Regions from separate parts of the Brevibacterium sp. FME17 genome, predicted to be linked through region 2. Evidence: predicted binding sites of a transcription regulator. Region 2 holds the regulator's gene; the other holds the start of a gene.
What was found. Region 2 encodes HrcA, which represses chaperone genes, less so after heat shock. Its sites were predicted from a motif close to TTNGCACTCGNNNNNNNCGAGTGCNAA; they were not measured.
Positions count from the first base shown of each region.

Region 1 (8,650 bases), on a different contig from region 2:
ACACTGCGGATATCGGAGGGTTCGGCGACATTGTCGAGCGTCTCCTTCGCAACGTCATAGGAGTCAAGTGCCTGTTTGTAATCCTGCGAGCCACCGGTGTCGAGTTCGACTCCAGCGGTGAGGACATCCAGTTCGGCGACTTCTTCGCCAAAGGACGTCACGTCTTCTCCGGCGGTCTTCGTCACCTGCTGGAGCTCGGAGGCTGCGAGTTCCTTCTTACGTTGTTTTTCCTTGCGGTAACTGACGAAGAAAATGGTGCCGAGCACCACGAGTACTATCAGGAATACTGGTCCCACGATCTATGCCTCCCAGCAGAATGAGTCACCATTTAGTATGCCGGACGAATCTGACAAGCGACTGAACCGAACCCTTGTGTCGGCTCAGTTCTCAAGGTCCGACACCACTCTCCGATGAAGAGTTCAGCTCATTCGCGGCAGGATCCGGCAACCACTTCACGATGAGTCAGGACTGCTTTCAGCTCAGGTGGCTCAGCCCCTTGACGAGGGTTGCGGTTCCTCCGCCGAGAGCGAGGATGATCATGGCAATCCGAGCGGTCGAGGCTTCGACCTTCTTCGACAGCCAGTCTCCGCTGACAAGTCCGGCGATGAGGACCGCAGCGATCCCGATCCACACGGGTGCCGCCAGCTGCGGCCATGCACTCTCGTCGAATACGGCTTTGAAGATGACCGCCGAGGTTGTCCCGACGACGAGGAACGGCTGCAGGGTTGCGGCGAATGTCCGCTGATCCCACCTGGTCAGGACGGCATAGGCGCTGACGGCAGGACCGCCCGTTCCCGCAGCCGCCGACATCGTGCCGGAGAGGAGACCGGTGGTGAATTTAGTGCCGAAGTTCGCGGGCATCGTCTTGCCTGTCCGACCGATGACCATGGAGCTGATGAGGGAGGCGATAATGAGCGCGCCGATGAGTATCTGCAGTGGTGGCGCCGGGAGTGCCGCGGCCAGGAGAGCTCCGGGAATCGTGCCGATGACGGTCCCCAGCGTCAGCTTCCAGAAGGCTCCCCAATCGGCCTCTCGCCAGGTGCGGGCGAAGACGGTACCGCTGGCCACGATGCCGCAGATGTTGACGAGCACCACACCGGAGAACGGGTCGAGCAGAAGCACGAGGAATGGGCCGCTGACCAGGCCGAATCCCATTCCGGTCACCCGCTGCGAAACTGCGCCCACGAACACCGCGAACAAGATGAGCACGACGACGGGTTCCATTTGCTCAAGTCTAGTTCAGACCGCTCATCCGGGCGGGGTTACAGTAAGAGTCATGAACAGTTCCCCTCTGTGGTCACGATTCAGCGCGGATCCGCGTGCGCATGGGCAGGTGCGCGCCTCCGATGCCGATCGCGCTGTCGTGACCGATGTGCTGTCCGAGGCGTATGCCTTGGGCCAGATCGATGCAGAGGAGTTCGATGAGCGCAGCGAGGCTGCCAATCACATGAAGACCTTGGGAGAGGTCCCCGATCTCGTGCAGGATCTCATCATCGCCGAGGCTGGCGAGCTCGACCCGGGGGAACTCGACGATTCCGCTCGTGCCCAAGCTCTGGCCCGGTTGAACGCTGATCGTGTCCCGATCACTCCCGAACAGATCGATGCGGCCGCACAGAAATATTACAAGGACCGTGTGCGGGCCGCGCTCCTTGGAATGTTCGCGGGACCTGCAGGCGTGACGCTGGCGATCTGGGCCGCCACCTCATTCGCCCAGGGGAGGCTGATCTTCTTCTGGCCGATCTTCGTCATTCTTCCGATGCTCTTCGGCGCGATCTCGCAGATCTCCAACAAGCAGAGCCTCATCCGCAAACGCAAGCGCGAGCTGACCAAGCGGGCTCGAGCTCACTTGGGTGATGCTGAGGCCAAACGTGAACTTGAGGCGCATAAGACGGGCTTGGAGGACGAGGATGAGGACTTCGGAGACACATTCGGCAACGGATTGCAGCCTCCGCACCCATTGGCTCCCCCATTTTCACCGGGGCATGAGTCGACGCGCGATGAAATGCGCAGGCGTCGGGATGAACGCCGACGTCGACGCAGAAACCCCTGGGACTGACAGAACCGAATCGCTTCGGTCGTAACCATTCGCGAGGAACGAACCGTCAGAGCCGTCAGAGCCGGAAGGTCCGAATCTGAGCGAATTCCTCTGCCTTGTTGTTTCGGAACCAGAACGTATCCGAGAAGTAGCCGATGTCCTCCCCATCACTCGAATACTCCCACTGCCCCCAGGCAGCACCAGCCTTGCCGTGAGTGATGGCCGCCTCCAGATGACCGGCCACTGGGTTCGAGGCGCAGAGACCCAGCAGTGCTGCGACGACCTCGTCACGGCCGGTGCTGGTCTCGACTCCCCCGCTGCCGACGATCTGGAGTACGCAGTCCTCGGCGACCACCTCGGCGAGGGCCGACTCATCGCCTATGAACAGGTTCTCTTCGAACCGGGCCACGAACATGTTCTTGGGACTGTTCGCGCAGGACTCTGTGCCGGTGAATGTCATGGCACTCAGGCTACGGGAAGGACGCTGGACATAAAAGAACCGTGCCGGCACCCTTTCGGGCACCGGCACGGCTCTTCGAGCGAAAAGGGCTGATCAGAAGCCCATGCCGCCCATTCCGTCCATACCGGCAGCAGCTGCGTCAGCACCTGGTGCAGCCTTCTCAGGCTTGTCGGCGACAACCGACTCGGTGGTCAGGAACAGACCGGCGATCGAGGCGGCGTTCTGCAGGGCAGAGCGGGTCACCTTGACCGGGTCGTTGATGCCAGCGGCCAACAGGTCCTCGTACTCACCGGTTGCGGCGTTGAGGCCGAATCCGGCTTCGAGGTTGGCGACCTTATCGGCAACCACACCGGCTTCGAGGCCGGCGTTGGTGGCGATCTGCTTCAGCGGAGCTTCGATGGCAACCTTGACGATGTTGGCACCGGTTGCTTCGTCACCCTCGAGTGAGAGGTTGGCGAAGGCGGTCTTGCCCGCCTGGATGAGCGAGACGCCGCCACCGGCGACGATTCCCTCTTCTACAGCAGCCTTGGCGTTGCGCACTGCATCTTCGATGCGGTGCTTGGTTTCCTTGAGCTCGACCTCGGTCGCAGCACCGGCCTTGATGACTGCAACACCGCCGGCCAGTTTGGCCAGACGTTCCTGCAGCTTCTCACGGTCGTAGTCCGAATCCGAGTTCTCGATCTCGGCACGGATCTGTGCGACCCGGCCTGCAATCTCCTCGGCGTCTCCGGCACCTTCGACGATGGTGGTCTCGTCCTTGGTGATGACGACCTTGCGGGCGGTGCCCAGCAGTTCGGTTGTCACGTTGTCGAGCTTGAGCCCGACTTCCTCGGACACGACCTGACCTCCGGTGAGGATGGCGATGTCGGCCAGCTGAGCCTTGCGGCGGTCTCCGAAGCCAGGAGCCTTGACGGCCACGGACTTGAAGGTGCCACGGATCTTGTTCAGCACGAGAACCGCGAGAGCTTCGCCCTCAACGTCTTCGGCGATGATGAACAGCGGCTTGTTGGACTGCTGAACCTTCTCGAGGACGGGCAGCAGATCCTTCACGTTCGAGATCTTGGAGTTGACGATGAGGATGTAAGGATCCTCAAGGACAGCTTCCTGGCGATCAGTGTCGGTCACGAAGTAACCGGAGATGTAGCCCTTGTCGAAGCGCATACCCTCGGTCAGTTCGAGCTCGAGTCCGAATGTGTTGGACTCCTCGACGGTGACGACGCCTTCCTTGCCGACCTTGTCGATGGCCTCGGCGATCAGTTCACCGATAGCAGGATCTCCAGCGGAGATACCGGCGGTAGCGGCGATCTGTTCCTTGGTCTCGATGTCGATGGCGTTCTCGAGCAGGACACCGGTGACGGCTTCAACAGCCTTCTCGATGCCACGCTTGAGGCTGAGCGGATCAGCACCGGCTGCCACGTTGCGCAGGCCTTCGCGAACGAGAGCCTGAGCCAGAACGGTAGCGGTGGTGGTGCCGTCGCCTGCAACGTCGTCAGTCTTCTTGGCGACTTCCTTGACGAGCTCAGCGCCGATCTTCTCGTAGGGATCCTCGAGTTCGATCTCCTTGGCAATGGAGACACCATCGTTTGTGATGGTGGGTGCGCCCCACTGCTTTTCGAGCACGACATTGCGGCCGCGTGGTCCAAGGGTTACCTTGACCGCGTCAGCAAGCTGGTTGAGACCCGCTTCGAGTCCCCGACGAGCTTCTTCGTCGAATGCAATCATCTTTGCCATAGTGGCTTAGATCCTCCCTGATGGAGTGGAGTGGGAATCCAGCGCAGTCGTCAACGCCCGCGACGGCAGAGAGTATGCCCGCATGTTCCATTCCACATATGGACAACGCTCTCGAGACGACTGATGAGAAACCCATGGTTTTCACCACTACTAGATTTAGCACTCTCCCCATGCGAGTGCAAATATTGAGGGACTCGCCGAGGTGGCTCACCGCCCCCGATCCCTGTACCGGCGCGGTTTCGGCTCAGCGCGAAACCGCCGGGGCGTGTGGTGGGCGTCCGTGAAGTGGTCGTCCGCAGAGGAGCGGTCGTCCGCAGAGGCGCCTTCTGTTTGCGCCTTCGTCCGCTGGCAATTGCACACTCTGAGTCGGATTGAGTTGGTTGCAAACCAACTCAATCCGACTCAGACGGTAGAGACAATGCTCGCCGTTGCCCCGAGCTCTCGGCATCAACCCGGGCGCTGACTCATACGGGCCTCAATCGGCCCCAGACAACTGAAAAGCGCCAAGCAGTTGCCTGCTTGACGCTTTCCCCACTCGGAGGGATTCGGGCCTTGGCCGTGATCCCGCCGAAGCGGATCAAAAGACTTTACGTACGTGAGTCTCAGAGGAGGGTGACGGATTCCGCCTGAGGACCCTTTTGTCCTTCTCCAACTTCGAACTCAACCTGCTGGCCCTCTTCGAGAGCGCGGTAGCCGTCCATCTGGATTGCGCTCCAGTGAACGAACACGTCCTGGTTGTTACCTTCCAGGGTGATGAATCCATAGCCCTTTTCGGCGTTGAACCATTTGACGGTACCTTGTGCCATTACTTCTCCATACAGTGCAGTGTCATTGACATTCCGTCACCCCATTGCGACCGGTCTGGCCGCGCTGCGGACAACGGAAGCTAGTAAAACTCAACCGACCCCGCGATTTCTCTCATTGACCTCTAGAGAATGATCTCGGTGAAGTACGAATAGAACACAAGGGCAGTGCTTGCCTAGCTGATGCAACTCTACCCCAGGGGCGGACAGGTCCCCCGAGCACTCAACACTGTTATCGATTCGTTATACAGCTGCCGTGGAAGAGTTCACTTCCGCGCGAATCCGCGCTTCGACGGCCGGCGCGAAGCCGTGCGAAAAGCGCTCGGCTATCAAGGAGAGCTGATTCCGGCCCCACCACTTCAGCTGTTGCCTGACCGCATCAGTTGTTGTCGGTGACACCGGCTGTGCCGGATTCTTCGCCGTCCTCGTCCGAGCCGCCTTCGCCCGAACCGCTCTTGCTGGGTTCGGGCCCGCGCTCAGCGATGTCCGAGCAGATGACGACGGTGATGTCAGCATCGAAGTCCGTCGACGCTTCCGTGGCCTCGATGCCGAGCGCATCGGCGACCATCTTCGCCTGAGCCTTGTTCGCTTCGTCCGAATAGTAGACCGTGGACACGTTCAAACCGGTCGAGTAGTTGCCGACCTGGCCAATGCCCCACCCCTTCTCCTCCACTGCCTCGGAGAACTTCTTCGCGACTCCGGAGACTCCGGAACCGTTGAGGACATCGACCTTCAATGAGGAATCGGCGACGCTGACTTCGCTCTCGCTTGGCGATGGACTCGCCGAGGCGGTCTTATCGGATCCGGATTCGCCGACGTTTGACTCGGGGTCCTTCATCGACGAAGTGATGATGTTGATGGCCGCAACGACCAGCAGAACGGCAACAAGGGCGAGGATGATGACCAGTGCGATAGCACCGACATTCGACTGCGCTGAGGAGTCCAGTCGATGGGCTCCGCTGCGCCGGCCTGTTTCGATCTCGTCGAATTCGTCAGTCATGTCTACCTCGAGACGCGGGCTTGTGCACGCTCACTCTGGCGCGTGGTGCGGATGCGACGCAAGCGTTTGACCAGCATCGGGTCACTGGCAAGGGCGGCAGGGTTGTCGAGCAGGGAATTGAGGATCTGGAAGTAGCTGGTGGCAGACATGTCGAACCGTTCGCGAATCGCATGGTCCTTGGCTCCACCGTATTTCCACCACCGCCGCTCGAACTCCAAAACGGACACCTCGAGCTCGCTCAGTTCGGGGGTGCCTGGGTTCTGCGGCATAGGGGTTGTGCTCCTTCGAAAAGAATCGTTGCCTCTATATTATCGCCCGGAGGACAGGACTGAAATTCCCGGCGCGCCGTCTTGCCTCTTCCGACAAGGCTCCTCGCTTCTAACAACACGACACAAAGCCACTGCCGGTGTTGTCGATCGTGGCTCCGGCCGACGGCACCGATCCGCGGCCCAACTGGCAACTCCGATCCGTGGCCCAACTGGCAACTCCGACCCCCGACTCCGGCAGGAAACCAGTTGACCCACTCTGCTGAAGGTGGCTCTCCCCCAATGGGTGAGCCACCCATCGCAGAGTGGGTCAGCTGTGCCGACTGGCGGTCCTCAGCGGACCACCTGTCAAATCTGATCTGATCAGCGGATGCGGATGTTGACCTGCTTGATCTGGGTAAAGCCTTCGAGCATGCCCTCGAGCGAGGCCTCACGACCGAAGCCGGAGGTCTTCATCCCACCGTAGGACTGTCCGGCCAGCTGGCCGCCGCCCTGGTTGACCTGGACCCAGCCGGATTCGATCCGGTTGGCCATGGTCAGTGCGGCATCGACGTTCTTCGTGAAGACGAACGCGGCGAGGCCGAATTCGCTGTCGTTGGCCATGTCGATGACCTCGTCGACGTCCTTCCATGGAATGACCGAGAGGACGGGGCCGAAGATCTCTTCCTGGCTGGTCTGCCATTCGTTCTTGGCCTTGGAGAAGATGACGGGTGCGTGGTAGAAACCGGGTTCGCCGACTTCGAGTGAGTCAGTTCCGTCGTAGGCGATCTCAACGCCGTCCATCGACTTGCCCATCTCGATGTAGTCAGACACCTGGTTGAACTGCTTCTCGTTGATGATGCAGCCGATGTCGGAGTCTTCGTTGCGAGGGTCTCCGACCTTCATCTTCGATACAGCATTGACGAGCTTGGACAAGAAGTCGTCGTAGATGTCCTCGTGCAGGAACAGGCGTGAGCCCATCGTGCAGGACTGGCCTTGGCGTGCGAAACGGGTCGAGAGCAGCACCTGTTGGAGGGTATCGTCGTCGTTGGAGTCGGGGAAGACGATGTTCGGGCTCTTGCCGCCGAGTTCCATCGAAGAATGGGCGAGGCGGCCGCCTGCCAGTTCAGCGACGTGACGGCCGACGTTCGTCGAGCCGGTGAACGAGACCTTGTCGACGTCGGGGTGGACGTTGAGGGCCTCGCCGATGACCGAACCCTTGCCGGTGACGACGTTGAGGACGCCCGCTGGAAGGATGTCAGCGAGCAGTTCGGCCATCTTCAGAATCGTCAGCGGTGCATCTTCGGCGCATTTGAGGACGATCGTGTTGCCGGCGGCCAGCGCGGCCGGGGTCTTGAAGGCGGCGATCATCAGCGGTGAGTTCCACGGCAGGATTCCCGCGACGACGCCCAGCGGCACACGCTTCGTGTACTGCAGCTGTCCGTCTCCGGCTGGCAGCGTGTTGCCCTTTACCTCACCGGCGACTCCGCCCATGTAGCGGAACAGGTCGGCCAGGATGACCGTCTCCGGTCGCGCTTGGGTACGGATGGCGTTGCCGGTGTCGATCGCGGTCAGCTGGGCCAGTTCCTCGGAGGCGGCGTCCAGTGCGTCCGCGCAGCGGATGAGCATCTTCTGGCGTTCCTTGAACGGCAGCGCAGCCCATTCGGGGAATGCTTTTCGGGCGGCTTTGACGGCCCGATCGGCATCTTCTTCCTTGCCATTGGCCACAGTGGCGATCACAACGTTGCGATCAATGGGGGTGATGACGTCTTTCCTGTCACCGTCGGCAGCTTCGACCCATTCTCCGCCGATGAACATCTTCCAGTTCGTGGCCTCGGGAAATTGCGACATTGTGATCCTTTCACCTACTCAGTTCTGCGATGAACTCCTTTGATCGAGCATATCGCCTGCCCCCGTCCGAACAGAACGTCGGGACGGTAGGCGATGATGCACACCTCATCTGCGTTATGTGCACATCGGCACCTGACCGACCACTCATCGTGGCAGCCACCAACCATCGATCGTGGCGGCCACTGCCCATCGATCGTGGTAAGCATCGATCGTGGTAAGCACCGCTCGTCGGTAGAATCGCGGCCATGACGTCCACCGCTGAACTGACGAAGATCATGTCCCCCGATTGGGCCGAGGCGCTGTCCGGCCAGGCCGATCGGATCCACGCCATGGGCGATTTCCTACGGGAAGAGGTCGCCGCCGGGCGCAGTTATCTGCCCAGCGGAGACAAGGTGTTCCGTGCCTTTGCTGATCCCCTCGCCGAGGTGAAGGTGCTCATCGTCGGTCAGGATCCGTATCCGACCCCGGGACATGCGATCGGTTTGTCCTTCGCCGTCGATCCCGAGGTGCGTCCGCTCCCCCGGT
Region 1 is NZ_JABUYD010000010.1:81,886-90,535, reverse strand. Features, by position in the region: gene INT40_RS10925 (hypothetical protein) at 1-266, opposite strand, end outside; gene INT40_RS10920 (sulfite exporter TauE/SafE family protein) at 475-1,224, opposite strand; gene INT40_RS10915 (DUF1707 domain-containing protein) at 1,277-2,056, shown strand; gene INT40_RS10910 (hypothetical protein) at 2,112-2,495, opposite strand; gene groL (chaperonin GroEL) at 2,589-4,226, opposite strand; gene INT40_RS10900 (cold-shock protein) at 4,829-5,032, opposite strand; gene INT40_RS10895 (LytR C-terminal domain-containing protein) at 5,409-6,029, opposite strand; gene INT40_RS10890 (DUF3263 domain-containing protein) at 6,032-6,298, opposite strand; gene INT40_RS10885 (aldehyde dehydrogenase family protein) at 6,659-8,125, opposite strand; gene INT40_RS10880 (uracil-DNA glycosylase) at 8,371-8,650, shown strand, end outside.
Region 1: a site for HrcA is predicted at 4,383-4,409, ahead of groL (chaperonin GroEL). Genes of this name have one in related genera too.

Region 2 (8,650 bases):
CTCAGTACCTCGACCGGATGGACATCGAACGCGAACGCGGAATCACGATCAAATCCCAAGCCGTGCGCATGGCCTGGGAGAACGACGACACTCCCTTCGCTCTGAACATGATCGACACACCGGGCCACGTCGACTTCAGCTATGAGGTCTCCCGGTCGCTTGCCGCCTGTGAAGGTGCGCTCCTCCTCGTCGACGCCGCACAGGGCATCGAAGCCCAGACGCTGGCTAACCTCTACATGGCCATGGAGAACGATCTCACGATCATTCCCGTGCTCAACAAGATCGACCTCCCCGCGGCCCAGCCGGAGAAGTACGCGGAAGAACTCGCCAACCTCATCGGCTGCGAACCCGAAGACTGCCTGCTGGTCTCCGGTAAGACAGGCGAAGGCGTCGACGCGGTCCTCGACCGCATCATCTCCGACATTCCCGCTCCAGTCGGCGACGCGGATGCTCCAGCGCGAGCCATGATCTTCGACTCCGTCTACGACACGTACCGGGGCGTCGTGACGTATGTTCGCCTTATCGACGGTGCCCTGCGCCCGCGTGAGAAGCTGACGATGATGTCGACCGGCAGCACCCACGAACTCCTCGAGATCGGTGTCTCCTCACCGGAGCCGAATGCCACGAAGGGGCTCGGGGTCGGCGAGGTCGGATACCTCATCACCGGTGTCAAAGACGTCCGCCTGTCCAAGGTCGGTGACACGGTCACCTCGTCCTCGAAGCCGGCCGAACAGGCACTCGATGGCTACAAGGAACCCAAGCCCATGGTGTACTCCGGGCTCTTCCCGATCGATGGATCGGACTATCCGGTGCTGCGCGATGCGCTCGACAAGCTCAAGCTCAACGACGCCTCGCTGGCCTACGAGCCGGAGACTTCCACGGCACTGGGCTTCGGCTTCCGCTGCGGCTTCCTCGGACTCCTCCACCTTGAAGTTCTGCGCGACCGCCTAGAACGCGAATATGACCTCGACCTCATCTCCACCGCACCCAGCGTGATCTACGACGTCACGATGGAAGACGGATCCGAGATGGAGGTCACGAACCCCAGCGAGTATCCGACGGGCAAGATCAAAGAGGTCCGCGAACCCATGGTCCGGGCGACCATCCTCACGCCGAGTGAGCACATCGGTGCGGTGATGGAGCTGTGCCAGACACGTCGCGGCAGCCTGCTGGGCATGGACTACCTGTCCTCGGACCGGGTAGAGATCCGTTACAGGCTGCCTCTGGCCGAGATCGTGTTCGACTTCTTCGATCAGCTGAAGTCGAAGACCAAGGGCTACGCCACGCTGGATTACTCCGACGACGGCGAAGATGCGGCAGATCTGGTCAAGGTCGACATCCTGCTCCACGGCGACCAGGTCGACGCCTTCTCTGCGATCGTCCACCGCGACAATTCCTACTCCTACGGCGTGCTCATGGCCGGGAAGCTGCGCAAGCTGATTCCCCGCCAGCAGTTCGAGGTGCCTATCCAGGCGGCCATCGGTTCGCGCATCATCGCCCGCGAGACCATCCGCGCCATCCGCAAGGACGTGCTGAGCAAGTGCTACGGCGGCGACATCAGCCGTAAACGCAAACTGCTGGAGAAGCAGAAGGAAGGCAAGAAGCGAATGAAGTTCGTCGGCAATGTCGAAGTTCCACAGGAAGCCTTCATCGCAGCGCTGTCCTCCGATGAGCCGGAGTCCAAGAAGGAACCTAAGAAGTAAGTGCCCGCACAACCGACTGGTGAGACCCCACCGCTCGACGGTTCGCTGCCGGCCTCGGCCGGGATCGGCGCGACAGATCGTGGGCTGAGCCTCTACGTCCACGTCCCGTACTGCCGGGTCCGCTGCGGTTACTGCGACTTCAACACCTATACCGCCGAAGATCTGGGTCCCGGTGCCTCCCGCGACGACTATCGCAGCAATCTTGCCCGGGAGCTCGACCTCTCGACCCGTGTGCTCGCCGAGGCAGGCGCCGGCGATCGTACGGTCACGACGATCTTCTTCGGCGGGGGCACTCCGACGATGCTGGCCGCCGAGGTGCTGGCCGGAGTGATGGACGACATCCGCGACCGCTTCCGGTTGGCACCTGACGTCGAGGTCACGACCGAAGCGAACCCCGACACCTTAGCCCCGTCCTATATCGCCACCTTGGCAGCCGCAGGTTTCACTCGGATCTCCCTGGGCATGCAATCAGCGGTACCCCATGTGCTCGCGACCTTGGATCGCACACACGACCCAAAGAAGATTCCGGATGTGGCCCGGTGGATCAAAGAGGCCGGACTGGAACTGAGCCTCGACCTCATCTATGGAACCCCGGGGGAGTCCATCGACGATTGGCGCAGATCACTTGAAGTGGCTCTGAGCAACGACGTCGATCATATTTCATCCTATTCGCTGATCGTCGAGCCCGGGACGAAGATGGGGGCCATGGTTCGCCGCGGCGAACTGGCAATGCCCGACGAAGACGACCTGGCCGATAAGTATGAGATCGCCGATGCTGCTATGGAAGCCGCCGGTCTGCACTGGTATGAGGTCAGCAACTGGTCGACGTCAGCGAAGACCCGCTGCGACCACAACATGGCCTACTGGCGCAATGCCGATTGGTGGGGCTTCGGTCCCGGAGCCCATTCGCACATCGGTGGGGTGCGATTCTGGAATGCTAAACATCCCCGTGCCTGGTCCGACCGCCTGCTGGCAGGTGAGTCGCCCGCCATCGGACGCGAGGTGCTGGACACAACGACCCAGGAGGTCGAGCGGATCATGCTCGCGGCTCGAATCGATTCGGAACTGCCGCTGGATTCACTGGGCGCAGGCAGTGAGCGGGCAATCAGAGGGTTCGTCAAACAGGGACTGCTCGATGGTGACGCTGTAGGCGAAGGCCGCTTTGCACCCACGCTGCAGGGCCGGCTGATGGCTGATTACATGGTCCGCATCCTCACGGATTACGTGAACTGAACCGCTGGGTCCCACTAACTGAACCGCTCGACTCTGTGAACTGAGTCGAACGCAGAGAAGCCGCTGTCATCAAATGCGATGACAGCGACTTCTGCGTGCAGATAACACGATCAGATCATCTGATTGGCGTGATCACTTCACGAAGTTGAACACGAGCGGGAACTTATAGCCCTCGCCCTTGCTCCCTGCAACCGCAGCGATGATGTAGAGCACCGTGTAGAAGATCGGGACGATGAACGCCAAGAAATAAATGAAGATGCCCAGGCCGAAGGTGACCAAGGCGAGGAGGAAACCCAAGACCAAGAACACGATGACAGCAGCGAACGTGGCGATGCAGTTCGTGATCATCGCGTTGAGTCCCTGCCGCGAATGTTCGCGTACATAGGGCGATTCGTCCTTCTTCACCAGGAACATGATGAGAGGCAGGAAACCGACGAAGATGGACCCGATATGAGTCCACAGCACCGTGGTTCTTTCGCTCTCGCTGGCCTGCCAGAACATTTCGGAGCCGGGACCATAGGCATTCCCCGGCAGCATCCGCGAGTCGAACATGGCCGGATTGCCGACCGGCTGCGCAGGACCGTTGCCGTAGGCCTGCTGCCCATAGGGCTGCTGCGTGTACTGCTGCTGACCCTGGCCGTAGGCCTGCTGGGAACCGTAGCCGGGCTGAGCGGGCTGGCTCTGACCATAAGGCTGTTGGAAACCGTAGCCGGGCTGTGGGGGCTGGCCCTGCTGGGAACCATAGTTCTGCTGAGCCGGGTTTGGCTGCTGCGAACCGTAGCTTTGGTTCTGCTGGCTGTAGGGCTGGTGGGGTCCAGAGGCCTGAGAATAATTCGGTGGCATGGGACGCGACTGGTCAGAGCCGTTGTTCGGCTGCTGCAGGTTATAAGACATGCGGGTCCTTTCAGAGCTTCTGGTCATTCACACTATCGGAAACGCCATGTCGCCGAACTGGGGAAAGCCCGAATCGTGTACCAGATCGATCACAATCGACCTGGGCCTCAACCGACGGTGACGAAGTCGATGAGTTCTTCGACTCGACCTGAGAGCGTGGGTTCGACGTCGGCGATGGTGCTGACCTTGCCCAAGATACGCACCCAGCCCCGGGCCACGTCCCTGTGGTCGGCGTGAGGCCAACCGATACGCCGCAGGATCCCTGTCTTCCAGTCCTCGCCCCGAGGCACGACTGGCCATTCCCTGATGCCCACGACATGAGGCTTGACGGCCTGCCAGATGTCGACATAAGGATGACCGATGATGTGGACGACGTCGCGATAGCGCGGATCGGCGCGCACCGCCTCGGCGATCTTGGATTCTTTGGTGCCGGACACGAGATGGTCGGCCAGGACCCCGACGCGGTGGTCCTTGTCGGGACCGAACGCCGCGAGCTTGTCGGCGACATCGTCCAGGCCGCCCAGCGGTTCGACGACGACACCTTCGATGCGCAGATCGTCGCCCCAGATCTTCTCGACGAGCTCGGCATCGTGTTTGCCTTCGACCCAGATGCGAGATCCGCGAGCCACTCGGGCCCGAGCATTGCCGACCGCGCGCGACCCCGAGGCTGTGCGACCGGGAGCCGATTTCTTCTTGGCCGGCAGTCTGAGGTCGACGGGTTTGCCTTCGAGAAGGAAGCCAGGCCCCAAGGGGAATGCGCGGACCTTTCCTGCCCGGTCCTCGAGATTGACGACGACTCCGGCGGTGGTCTTCTCGGCGCCGACGACGGCACCGACATATCCGCTCATCGCGTCTTCGAGAACCATGCCGAGACCCAGTTCGACGGGGGTGGACTTCTTGGGTCGGTGTGAGGAGGGCGAGGAGCCGGCCAGCACATCGGGCCCGTAGCGATCAAAGGTATTCACGGACAACCACCCTAATCAAGGACTCGATGGGATGGGTGGTGACCCGCTGAGATGGAGCCGAAAGTGAATTCGGAATATAAGAGGCGTAGAATTGGCACTCAAGACAGATGAGTGCCAAAAACGGTGCCGAGCGAAGGAAGGAGACGAATGAACGACAGCAGGCGAGCACAGGTTCTGCGTGCGATCGTCGAAGACTTCGTCGCCACCAACGAACCCGTCGGATCGAAGGCCATCGTGCAGCGCCACACGCTCGGCGTCTCTCCGGCCACGATCCGCAACGACATGGCCCATCTAGAGCAAGAGGGCTACATTGCGCAGCCCCACACTTCGGCAGGGCGGATTCCGACCGATCTCGGCTACCGCATGTTCGTCGACCGCATCGACGACTTCAAACCGCTGACGCATGCTGAGCGACGTGCGATCTTCCAGCTCATCGACGGCGACGGGGACCTCGATGACATGCTCGACCGCACGGTGCGTGTGCTCTCAGGCCTGACCCATCAGGTGGCACTGATCCAGTACCCGAGCGTCTCCCGCGCCACGATCAAACACATTGAGGTCGTAGGGCTGGGCCCCAACCGCATCCTCGTCGTCCTCATCACCGACGCCGGTCAGGTCGAACAGAAGATTGTGATCACTCCCGGCAGCGTGGATGACGAGGTGCTGCGGGGAATCCGCGATGAGGTCAACACCGAATTCTCCGGCCAGAAGTTATCGCAAGTGATGAGCACGAGTACATCCAGGGCTTCGGTGCAGGGCATGGACCCCGCTGTGACAGAGCCTGTCGTGGCGACCAGCCAACCAGGCGCGGACGTCGCCGCAGCGCTGGCACAGGTCCGGTCCGCGGTCACCGATCTCATCATGGCCACACGCGAAGAACGCATCATCATGGCGGGCACAGCGAATCTGGCTCGCTCCGGGAGGGAGTTCGGTGAGAAGATGGCACCGATCCTCGAAGCTTTCGAAGAACAGGTTGTACTGCTCAAGCTGCTGACATCGATGGCCGAGGATCAAGAGGAGATCAGCGTTCGGATCGGTCGTGAGAATACTCACGAGTCATTCAGCTCGACATCTCTCGTGGCTGCCGAATATGGTCATGACGCGGGGTCCTCCGCTCGATTGGCTGTGCTCGGGCCGACCCGGATGGACTACCCCACGACGATCACAGCTGTGCGGGCCGTAGCGAAATACGTCTCCTCTGTCCTCGATCAGGGCTAGATGCACCGGCACGAGCGCACACAGCACACCATGACCACACAGCACAATAGGACCACACAGCACAGCGCGCACCAACACCACCGCGCGAACAGGCACGAGAACGCGAACAACGCACACCACCAGGGAGAGAGAAGTTTCTGTGGCCGATCACTATGAAACACTCGGAGTGTCCAAAGACGCTTCGGCGGCTGAAATCAAATCGTCGTACCGAAAGCTCGCTCGGAAATATCACCCCGATGTGAACCCCGGACACGAGGACGAATTCAAAGCCATTTCCCTCGCCTACGACGTCCTCTCCGATTCGGAGAAGCGCCGTAACTACGACATGGGAGGCGGCGAGAACGGACAGGGCTTCCCTGCCGGCGGTGGCGGCTTCGGCGGCTTCGGCGATATCTTCGAGACCTTTTTCGGCGGGGGAGCCGGCTCGGCCGGTGGCCCGATGCCGCGCACACAGCGTGGCAAGGACGCACTCGTCGGAGTCAACATCGATCTCGAGACCGCCGCGTTCGGCGGAAACATCGATCTCGATGTCACCACGGCAGTCGTCTGCGACACCTGTTCAGGTGCCGGAACACAGCAGGGCACATCCGTTGAGACCTGCACCCTGTGCCACGGAGCCGGCAGCGTCCAGCGCATGACCCGGACCCTGCTGGGCCAGATGGTGACCAACCAGACGTGCAACTCCTGCCACGGCTACGGCACCGTCATTCCCAGCCCCTGCCTCAACTGCCAGGGTGACGGACGCGTCCGCAAACAGCGGACCATGAAGATCCGAATCCCCGCCGGAGTCTCCGACGGCACACGCATCCAGCTCTCATCCCAGGGCGAAGTGGGCCCCGGCGGCGGACCTGCCGGCGACCTCTTCGTCGAGGTCATGGTGGCCCGCCACGAAGTCTTCCAGCGCGACGGTGACAACCTGCGCGCCTCCGTCTCCGTGCCGATGACGGCAGCCGCACTCGGTGCCTCGATCCCCTTCGACACCTTCGACGGCACGCAGGACCTTTCCATCGAGGCCGGCATCCAGTCGGGCACCGTCGTCAAATTGCCCGGCCTCGGCGCCACCCGACTGCGCTCGGAGACCCGAGGCGACCTGCTCATCACGGTCGACGTGATGACGCCGGACAAGCTCGACGACGCGCAGAAGGACCTGCTTGCGCAGTTGGCAACGCTGCGTGAGGAAGAGACCCCACGCGCCCAGATCACCACCCAGAACCGTGGCGTGTTCTCCCGCATGCGTGAGAAGTTCGCCGGTCGGTGAGTCTTCCCGTCTTCTTCTCGCCCCAGTCCGCCGAGGCGGTCACCGGCCAGGTGCTCACTTTCGGTGAGGACGTGGCCGGGCACGCGGTCCGAGTCCGCCGACTCGGACCGGGGGACGAACTCGAAGTCGTCGACGGATCCGGCACCCGTGTGCGCGGAACCGTTTCGAACGCCTCGGCGAACGAACTCGGACTTCACGTCGCATCGGTCACGCACACGAGAACAGACCAGCCACGGTTGGTTCTCGTGCAGGCTCTGGCCAAGGGCGACCGTGACCTGCAGGCGATCGAAACCGCCACAGAGATCGGCGTCGACGAGGTGGTTCCCTGGGCCGCCGAGCGTTCGATCGCCGATTGGCCGACGAAGAAGCGTGACAAGCTCGCCGCCAAATGGGACAACGTCATCCGGGCGGCCTCCCTGCAGGCCCGACGCTCCCGCTTCCCGTTGCGCCACGACCTGGTCCGCGGCACCGGCCTCGCAGCGACTCTGAGCGAGACTGACACCGTCTACGTCCTGCATGAGGCCGCAGAACTCAGACTCTCGCAGGCCCTGAGTGAACCTCGTTCCGCGGGCATCTGGTCTGCTGCCTCTGGAATGGAGAATTCTCCAGATCCCGAACGCATCGTCTTAGTCGTTGGTCCCGAAGGCGGCGTCAGCGACGCAGAGCTTGATGCACTCGCGGCCGTCGGCGCCAAAGCCGTACTTCTCGGTCCTACAGTCCTGCGGTCGTCCTCCGCCGGTGCGGCCGGGCTCGTCATGGCTCAGAATTCATTGGGCCGTTGGTGACTAAGCGGACTACGATGGAAGCACGCAATTGCAGTACTCCTAAACGTACGAACAGCCACTAAGGATCATTCTGGACACCTCCACTCAGCCCACGAACTCTGTGAACCCCACTCCAGGCGAAGAAACGCCGTCGGACACAGTGCGTCTCGTGATTCCCGACTCCATCGATCTGGTCGAGTTCTTCGGACCGGGGGAGTCGAACCTGCGCAAGCTCGAGCGAGTCTTCCCCGACCTCGACCTGCATGTGCGGGCCAACCAGGTGCAGGCCACCGGTGAACCGAATCGCGTCGCAGCATTCGTCTCCGTCATCGGGGAACTCAAGAAGCTGCACGCCTCCGGCCACCGCATCAACGAAGAGACGATCGACCGGGTGGCGTCGTTCTCCTCCGAGGGGAAGGCCGCCTCGGCGGTGATGGGAACGAACATCCTCTCCACCCGTGGAAAGTCCATCCGTCCCAAGACGATGGGCCAGCACGATTATGTCAAGGCGATCCGCAACCATACGATCACCTTCGGCATCGGGCCTGCAGGCACGGGCAAGACCTACCTGGCCATGGCCATGGCCATCAACGCACTGCAGCACAAAGAAGTCTC
Region 2 is NZ_JABUYD010000001.1:213,613-222,262, forward strand. Features, by position in the region: gene lepA (translation elongation factor 4) at 1-1,703, shown strand, start outside; gene hemW (radical SAM family heme chaperone HemW) at 1,704-2,936, shown strand; gene INT40_RS00895 (DUF4870 domain-containing protein) at 3,069-3,830, opposite strand; gene INT40_RS00900 (DUF3097 domain-containing protein) at 3,938-4,801, opposite strand; gene hrcA (heat-inducible transcriptional repressor HrcA) at 4,943-6,013, shown strand; gene dnaJ (molecular chaperone DnaJ) at 6,153-7,271, shown strand; gene INT40_RS00915 (16S rRNA (uracil(1498)-N(3))-methyltransferase) at 7,268-8,056, shown strand; gene INT40_RS00920 (PhoH family protein) at 8,124-8,650, shown strand, end outside.